One region of the Blautia sp. MB18-30 genome, then DNA from elsewhere that is predicted to be linked to it. Evidence: riboswitches for the same ligand, from Rfam matches in the RefSeq annotation. Region 1 holds a riboswitch; the other holds the start of a gene.
What was found. Region 1 has a riboswitch for thiamine pyrophosphate ahead of thiW (energy coupling factor transporter S component ThiW). Riboswitches for the same ligand answer to the same signal wherever they lie in the genome.
Positions count from the first base shown of each region.

Region 1 (4,152 bases):
GCACTTCTTGTGGGAAGTATGTTGATCACACTTCTCCGTCATGCAGATCGCGTAAAGATCGCCTGCATGGCACAGCTGGTAAATGTTATTGCGCCGATCATGACATCCGATACAGGCGCATGGCGTCAGACGATCTTTTATCCGTATATGCTGACAAGTATGTTTGGAAGAGGAACCGTCCTTAATACACAGGTTCTCACACCCATATATGAAAGCAAGACTTATGGAGAAGCTCCATATCTGGATTCTGTGTGTGTCTGGGATGAGGAAAAGGATACGCTGACGATCTTTGCAGTGAATAAGAGTCTGGATGAGGATATGGAAGTTTCCTGTGACTTAAGACAGTTTGAGGGATATAAGATCGTAGAGCATATTGTACTCAATAATGACGATCTTCAGGCAGCCAATACAGAGGCTCAGCCGGAGAATGTAGTTCCTGTAAAAGCCAGTGCAGAGTGCTCAAAGTTGGACGGCGGAAAACTGGAAGCAGTTTTTGCAAAACACAGCTGGAATATGATCCGTCTTGCGAAATAAGGGCCGGTGAAGTATAGTAAAAGCAGTTACAGAAAATGTAAATCATGCTACATTATGGGAGGTCTTTTTTATGTACACACCTGCAAAGGAACGCTACGAAACTATGGAGTACAACCGCTGCGGTGAAAGCGGCCTGATGCTTCCGAAGGTGTCTCTTGGATTATGGCATAATTTCGGAGATACTTCTGATTATGAAAACATGAAGCAGCTGTGTTTCACAGCTTTTGACAATGGTATCACACAGTTTGACCTTGCCAATAATTACGGACCTGCCTATGGAAGTGCGGAACGGAATTTCGGCAAGATCCTGAAAGAAGAACTGATGCCATACCGTGATGAGCTGATCATCACAACAAAGGCAGGCTATGATATGTGGGAAGGTCCTTATGGAAACTGGGGCAGCCGCAAGTATCTTCTGGCGAGCCTTGACCAGAGCCTGAAGCGCATGGGTCTGGAATATGTGGATATTTTTTACCATCACAGAATGGATCCTGAGACTCCGCTTGAGGAGACTATGGGGGCGCTGGCAACAGCGGTTCAGCAGGGCAAGGCTCTCTATGTGGGACTTTCCAATTATGATGGAAAAACCTTAAGCCAGGCGGCAGCGATCCTGAAGGATCTGAAATGCCCCTTTGTGATCAACCAGAACCGGTATTCCATTTTTGACAGAACTGTGGAAGAAAACGGTCTCAAGAGAACCACCGGCATTTTGAAAAAAGGTCTGATCACTTTTAGCCCTCTTGCTCAGGGACAGCTGACAGACCGTTACCTGAACGGGATCCCGGAGGACAGCCGTATCCGCAAAGATGGAAGATTCCTTAAGGAAAGTGTGCTGACGCCGGAGCGTCTGGATCAGATCCGGAGACTGAACGATCTGGCAGCCCAGCGTGGAGAGAAGCTGGCTGATATGGCGCTTGGCTGGCTGCTTCAGCATAAGGAAGTTACCAGTGTTCTGATCGGAGCTTCCAAGCCGCAGCAGATCCTTGATAATGTGAAAGCGATCCACTGTGCACCGTTTACAGCTGAGGAGCTGCGTCTGATCGACGAGATCTCAAAATAAGATTTATATACTTCCTGTTTTACTATGAAAAGTAGTGAAGCAGGGAGTTTTTTATGTCGAAATAATTGTTTAACTGAATTAGGAAAGTTTCCGGGTTACTGTTCACTGGTAATATTCCGCGAGGTGTTTTTTGTGAGCGAAGGTCACAGAAAACCCGAGACATACCGCGCGAATTTATGCGATTACCATAAATTCTGTGCATCGCGAAAGCGTGTTGCTGAGAACGGAGTGAACAGTAACGTCTCCGGTGGGAGTGCAAAGAGCAATAAGCAGTGGAGGTTTGACAACGGGATAGGTGTGTGCTATATTGAAAAACAGAAAAGAAAAGAGCCAGCGGGAGCTTGTGTGACAGGCTGAGAGGAAGATAGATCTTCGACCGTACCTGATTTGGGTAATGCCAACGGAGGGATTGTGATCTGAGAGCGTGTCTCCGTGGAGTTTTCCATGGGATGCGCTCTTTTCGGATGCAGGAATGGAACTGGAATGTTCTGACAATGTGGGGATGTGAAAGTGCCAGAGACTGCATGTGGAGCTTCTGCGAAAGAGCGGGCAGGAAGGGGAGCGCCTTAATGTCTGGCAGGAGAGTGATATTCCGGAGGATTTTTCCGGAAGGATCATGTAAGCGATGGGAATCCGTGTTTTCGGAGTGAGAGGAAGTAAGGGAACTTCGACCGCCAAAATCTAATGGCAGACTGCAGCAGACGGGAAGCTTTTGCCCGGATCTGACAGGGCTCTGCCTGATATTTCAGGGAGGAAAAACACTATGGAAAAACAAAGGATGCACACGCTTCGTATGGTAATGCTGGCAATGATGGTTGCGATCGGTGTCGTTATTTCACCGATTCTGAGGATTGAGGGAATGTGCCCCACGGCGCATCTTGTCAATATCGTATGCTCGGTTCTGATGGGACCGTGGTATTCCCTTCTCTGTGCGACCATGATCGGCGTGATCCGTATGATGTTTATGGGAATCCCGCCACTTGCACTGACCGGTGCAGTATTTGGCGCATTTCTTTCAGGTGTGTTCTACAGACTTTCCAAAGGCAAGATCATCTGCGCGGTGATCGGTGAGATCTTTGGAACGGGTATCATCGGGTCCATGGTTTCTTATCCGGTGATGGCATTCCTGATGGGAAGAGGCGGACTGACAGCATTTTATTATACGCCGATGTTCCTTGCAGCAACCACAATGGGAGGATGTGTTGCCTATATTTTCCTGAAGGCTCTGAGTAAAGCAGGTCTTCTGGTGAAATTCCAGGCAGCTTTGGGTTCAAAAACATATGAGACAAAGAATTTTACAACTGCGAAAGCGAATTAAAGAAGAAAAGCCGCTGATCCATTGCATCACCAATCCGATCTCGATCCATGACTGTGCCAACGTGGTCCTTGCAGTAGGTGCAAGGCCGATCATGGCGGAGCATCCGGCAGAGGTGACAGATATTACGGCATCGGCTGGTGCGCTGATGCTGAATCTCGGGAATATTACCGATGCCAGGATCGAGTCAATGAAGCGTTCTATGAGAACAGCGATGGAAAATAAGATCCCGGTTCTTCTGGACCTGGTAGGGGTTGCCTGCAGTGATCTCAGGCTGAATCTGGCGAGGGAGCTTTTAAGGATCGGTCATCCGGCAGTGCTGAAGGGAAATATGTCAGAGCTTCTGGCTGTTTCCGGGCTGCCGTCTCATGCGATCGGAATCGATGCGGGTGTCGAGGATGCTCTGACTGAGGAAAATATCGATGGAGTCAGTGAAGTGCTTAAGGCTTTTTCCAGAAATAATCAGGCAATCGTGCTGGCTACCGGGAAACAGGATTTTGTTACGGATGGTGAACGGGTTGTTCTGGTACAAAATGGCAGTGCGGCGCTGTCCGGGATCACAGGAACCGGCTGTATGGTCGGTGCACTGACTGCGGCGTTTTTGCCGGGGTGCGAAGATAATATTGCGAAAGAGATGACGGATAGTATAGAGGCAGGTGTCTGGTCTGGCGTTGAGATGGAATTAAATGGGAGATCCGGGAATTATCTGGCTGCGGCAGTGCTTGGTACTGCACTTATGGGTATCGCCGGCGAGGAAGCGGAGAAGATTTCCCGCGGTCCGGGAAGCTTTCAGGTAAATCTGCTGGATGAGATCTATGGGCTTTCGGATCGACAGCTGCTGGATCTGTTGAAGATTGAAATGCACTGAAAAAGAGGAGATTAGGATGGATAGAAAAGATTTGGATGTAACATTGTATCTGGTGACGGATAGTTCTTATCATACGGAGGAGTCTTTGCTCCGTACGGTTGAGGAGGCTTGTAAGGGTGGTGTGACTCTGGTCCAGCTTCGCGAGAAGAATAAGGGTGGACGGGAGTATCTGGATAAGGCTTTTAAGGTGAAGGAGATCACAGATCGTTACAATGTGCCGCTGATCATTGATGATCGTGTGGATGTGGCGCTGGCCTGTGATGCGGCTGGTGTGCATGTTGGAGCTTCTGATATTCCGGTTGCTGTGGCAAGGAAGCTGATGGGACCGGATAAGATCGTGGGGGCTACTGCCAAGACGGTGGAGGCTGCTGTGAA
Region 1 covers NZ_JAMOYY010000017.1:59,415-63,566, reverse strand. Annotated here, with positions in the region: gene arfA (arabinosylfuranosidase ArfA) at 1-534, shown strand, start outside; gene NCY57_RS09730 (aldo/keto reductase) at 605-1,594, shown strand; TPP riboswitch at 1,918-2,020, shown strand; gene thiW (energy coupling factor transporter S component ThiW) at 2,358-2,912, shown strand; gene NCY57_RS09720 (hydroxyethylthiazole kinase) at 2,875-3,777, shown strand; gene thiE (thiamine phosphate synthase) at 3,794-4,152, shown strand, end outside.

Region 2 (4,152 bases), on a different contig from region 1:
TACTTGCAAACGGCATAAATAGACGATATGCACAAACTACCTGCAAAAGCTGCGGTTCGTGTACATCCTTTGGATTGATCCGGTCATTGTTGATGATCGGGCGCAGTCTTGGGCAGGAAAAAGCGATCTCTGCGTGAGGATATTGTCTCTGCAGAAGATATGCGTGGTATCCTGTCGCAAAAGCATCCTTGCGGAAATCATCCAGTCCCAGAAGAGCCGCAAAACCAACCCCTCGCATGCCACCCTTCAGTGCACGCTCCTGGGTATTCAGTCTGTATGGGAAAATCCTCTTATGTCCTGCCAGATGCAGAGTTTCATACTTGTCAGAATTATAAGTCTCCTGGAAAACCGTCACATAATCTGCGCCACATTTATGAAGATATGCATATTCATCGGAATTCATCGGATAAACCTCAAGGCCGATCACCTTGAAATATTTTCGCGCGATCTCACAGGCTTTTCCGATGTACTCCACATTGGATTTGGTTTTGCTCTCGCCGGTAAGGATCAGGATCTCCTGCAGACCAGTCTCGGCGATCGCTGCCATTTCCTTCTCGATCTCTTCTTCGTTCAGCTGTGCACGGCGGATCTTATTGTGGCAGTTAAATCCACAGTAAATGCAGTAATTCTCACAGTAGTTTGCAATGTAGATCGGTGTGAACATACAGATGCTGTTTCCAAAATGTTTCCTTGTTTCGATCCGTGCAGCCTGTGCGATTTCTTCCAAAAGAGGCAGCGCTGCCGGTGAAAGCAGTGCTTTAAAATCCTCCGGTGTACGGTTGTCATGAGCAAGCGCTCTCCGTACATCCGCTTCTGTGTACTTATCATAATCATATGCGTTCATTGCGGAAATAACCTGATCCATTACATCAGATTCTTCCAGCTGTTCCATATCCGGAAGGTACTTCATGTGATCGATACGGTTCTTTTTCATATCTTCCAGAATTTCTTCATTTACGATACTTTCATTAAAATGGCCGTCCTGCTGACTGGCCTGTACTGTCTCTGCCATTACTCTTATGTCGCTCCTCTCATATATTGCAGCAATACTCTGGTCCTCACTGCTGCATATCTGTAAACTCAATTTCGATTGAAACCAGACAATACCTGTGTTTCACTACACAGGCCGTGCCTGTCCCCCGCTTAGTGTTCTGCGTTCAATCATTCATTTATCAATTTTACTCATGAAGAAATCCGGTCAGCGGTGAGGATGCACTTGCACCTCTCTCCAGAGTTCTTCCCATACCGGAAAGATATGCACTTCTTCCTGCCTCAATAGCTTTCTTAAAGGCTTCCGCCATAACACGGACGTCTCCTGCAGTTGCAATGGCTGTATTTGCCATAACTGCTGCAGCACCCATTTCCATAGCCTCACATGCCTGTGATGGGCGGCCGATTCCTGCGTCCACGATGATCGGAAGGTCGATCTCGTCGATAAGGATCTGAATGAATTCTTTTGTACAGATTCCCTTGTTGGAACCGATTGGAGAGCCAAGTGGCATTACACAGGCAGCTCCTGCATTCACCAGATCTCTGGCTGCATTCAGATCCGGATACATGTATGGCATAACTACAAAGCCCTCTTTTGCAAGGATCTCTGTTGCCTTGATGGTCTCATAGTTATCCGGAAGAAGATATTTGGAATCATGGATAACTTCGATCTTTACAAAATCTCCACAGCCAAGCTCGCGGGAAAGTCTTGCAATACGGACTGCCTCTTCTGCATTTCTGGCGCCGGACGTATTCGGAAGAAGCGTAACATCCTTCGGAATATAGTCCAGAATGTTCGCAAGTCCACCCTCATTTGCACGACGCAGGGCAAGTGTTACGATCTGAGTTCCTGCTTTTTCAATACATGCTTTTACAAGCTCCAGAGAAAATTTTCCGGAACCAAGGATAAAACGGGAAGTAAACTCATGGCCTCCCAGGATCAGTTTGTCTTCATTTGTGTTTGCTGTTGTCATTTTTTATGTCCACCTTTCTTTATGTCTGTTTGCAGAAAATATTTCCACCGATTTATAACCAGCGCCTTCTTCTGCCAGATCATTCTTCATCTGCATTTTTTCAGTAACTTATCTGTCAGTTACTGCCGTGGTATATATACCTAATTTTATCTCTATAGCGACATCAGCAGCTTCCGCCACCCATAAACTGCAGAATCTCCACAACATCGCCATCTTTCAGTACTGTTGTATCGTAAGTGTCTCTCTTAATGATCTCTTCATTCAGCTCTACTACAACCTGCACCGGAACATAGTTACATGCTTCCAGATATTCTGTTACTGTCACCGGCTTTTCCAATGTTCTGCTTTCACCATTTACTGTGATCATGATCTCTCCTTTCCGGAAACTTCAAAAGCTATTCGTCAATAAAAAAGAGTTCACAAAGAAATACACCCGCGGTGGTGCACCCCTTCATGAACTCAGTTCACTCTCAAATTTCCCAATATTCAATTGTCGATACCGGGGTTAAAAGCATTCGCTCTTGATCCCTTCCCTGTAAATCCTGATCTTACGTATTCAATCGGATAAAAACATCCGCATCCAATAAAAAAGGAGATACACCAAAGTATCTCCCGTAAATTCATCTTATACGTTCCTACGTTGGCATTATCCAAATCAGGTATAAGGGTCGAAGTTGAAGACTTCCTCTCAGCCTGCCATCACAAGCTCCCCTGTTATTTACATGGTTTAGTATAAGGCGAATTATGATCAATGTCAAGAGCATTAAATTTTCTCACAATAGTTCCAATTTGTTCTAAACTATAGTACACTATAATTGCTGCCAACCCTCCAGCAGAAAGGAGGTGAAGTCCAGTGTGCGAATTAATCATCACATTTTTTGTTTCTGTTACGGCGGATATAGTTAGCTACTATATTCGCAAATGGCTGGACAGAAACGACAGGCAGTAACAGCCTGAAAGGCTTAAGCCCCCTTACATAACGGCATAGAAAACCCCGGAAGTGTGCGAGACTTCCGGGGTTTTCGTTTTTGCCAATGTTTGAATTTCATCACATTTCTTAGCTACTATCATCTTATGCTTTCTATACTAATTTGTCAACCGAATTTTATTAACGGCATCATCATAGGATGTTACTGTTATTTATAAGCAGTGAATCCCAGATCTTTCATTGTCAGATTTAAATTCTTTTTCAGATAATCATTTGCTACTTTCATTGTCGCTTTCATCATAATATTGGAAGAATCCTGCAGATCTGTCATCGCTTTTTTTCCGTTTGTATACAAGAAAGTCAGATTCTGACCTTTATAAGCAGATGCTTTTGTAGAAGAAGTCACCAGCAGAAAGACTTCATTTGTAGACAGGGCGGACTTCACACTGACCGTATCAGATTTCACACAGTTTCCGATAATATCCAGTCCGGCAAGGATTCCATCTGAAGGCATAGAGAGCATCATCCCAATATCTATCTTATCTTCTTTCTTCAGATAACCGATCATCAGAGTACTTTCTTTATCTACTTTGACATTTATAAACTGATTTCCGTCTTCAGTATATTTGCCTTTCTGACTGATGTATTTTTTCAATTTGCTATAATTCTGCGTCAATCTGGTATTAGCCGAGGTCGGATTCTTTACAGTAACCTTGCAGGTGAATTTTCTGCCACCAAGAGTCGCTGTGATAACCGCTGTTCCTGTTTTTACCGCGGTGATCTTTCCGACAGAAGTTATCTTGACAACATTTGTGTTGCTGCTCTTCCATGACGGTTTCAGACTGGTGCCTTTGATCTTCAGTGTATAAGTTTTTTTCGATGCCAGTGTCAGGCTGGTCTTATTCAGGGTGAGATAATTCAGACCTGCGATTGCTGTCAGACCTTTTTCATTATATCTACTCCAGATCGTATTTTTTCCGGATTTCCGGTAAGCTCTCACTGTGTAAGTATAGCTTACTCCGGTACTTACTTTTGTATCGGTAAACGTAACATTTTTGCTTCCTGTGAGGGTTTTTACTGCTTTCCATCCGCTGTTTCCGGTCTTGCGGTATACCCGGTATCCGGCAACTCCTTTTACCTGTTTCCAGCTGAAAATAATCTTATTCCTGCCGGAGATCTTAATAGAAGACATAGCCGGCGTTGCTACGTTTATCGCCGCCTGTACTTCTGTCGCACTGATCAACTCCGGAACCGCAGCTG
Region 2 covers NZ_JAMOYY010000041.1:20,456-24,607, forward strand. Annotated here, with positions in the region: gene thiH (2-iminoacetate synthase ThiH) at 1-1,012, opposite strand, end outside; gene NCY57_RS14155 (thiazole synthase) at 1,179-1,964, opposite strand; gene thiS (sulfur carrier protein ThiS) at 2,128-2,331, opposite strand; TPP riboswitch at 2,580-2,687, opposite strand; gene NCY57_RS14165 (fibronectin type III domain-containing protein) at 3,101-4,152, opposite strand, start outside.
Region 2: linked by a shared signal. The riboswitch ahead of thiS (sulfur carrier protein ThiS) and the one ahead of thiW (energy coupling factor transporter S component ThiW) in region 1 are both predicted to bind thiamine pyrophosphate.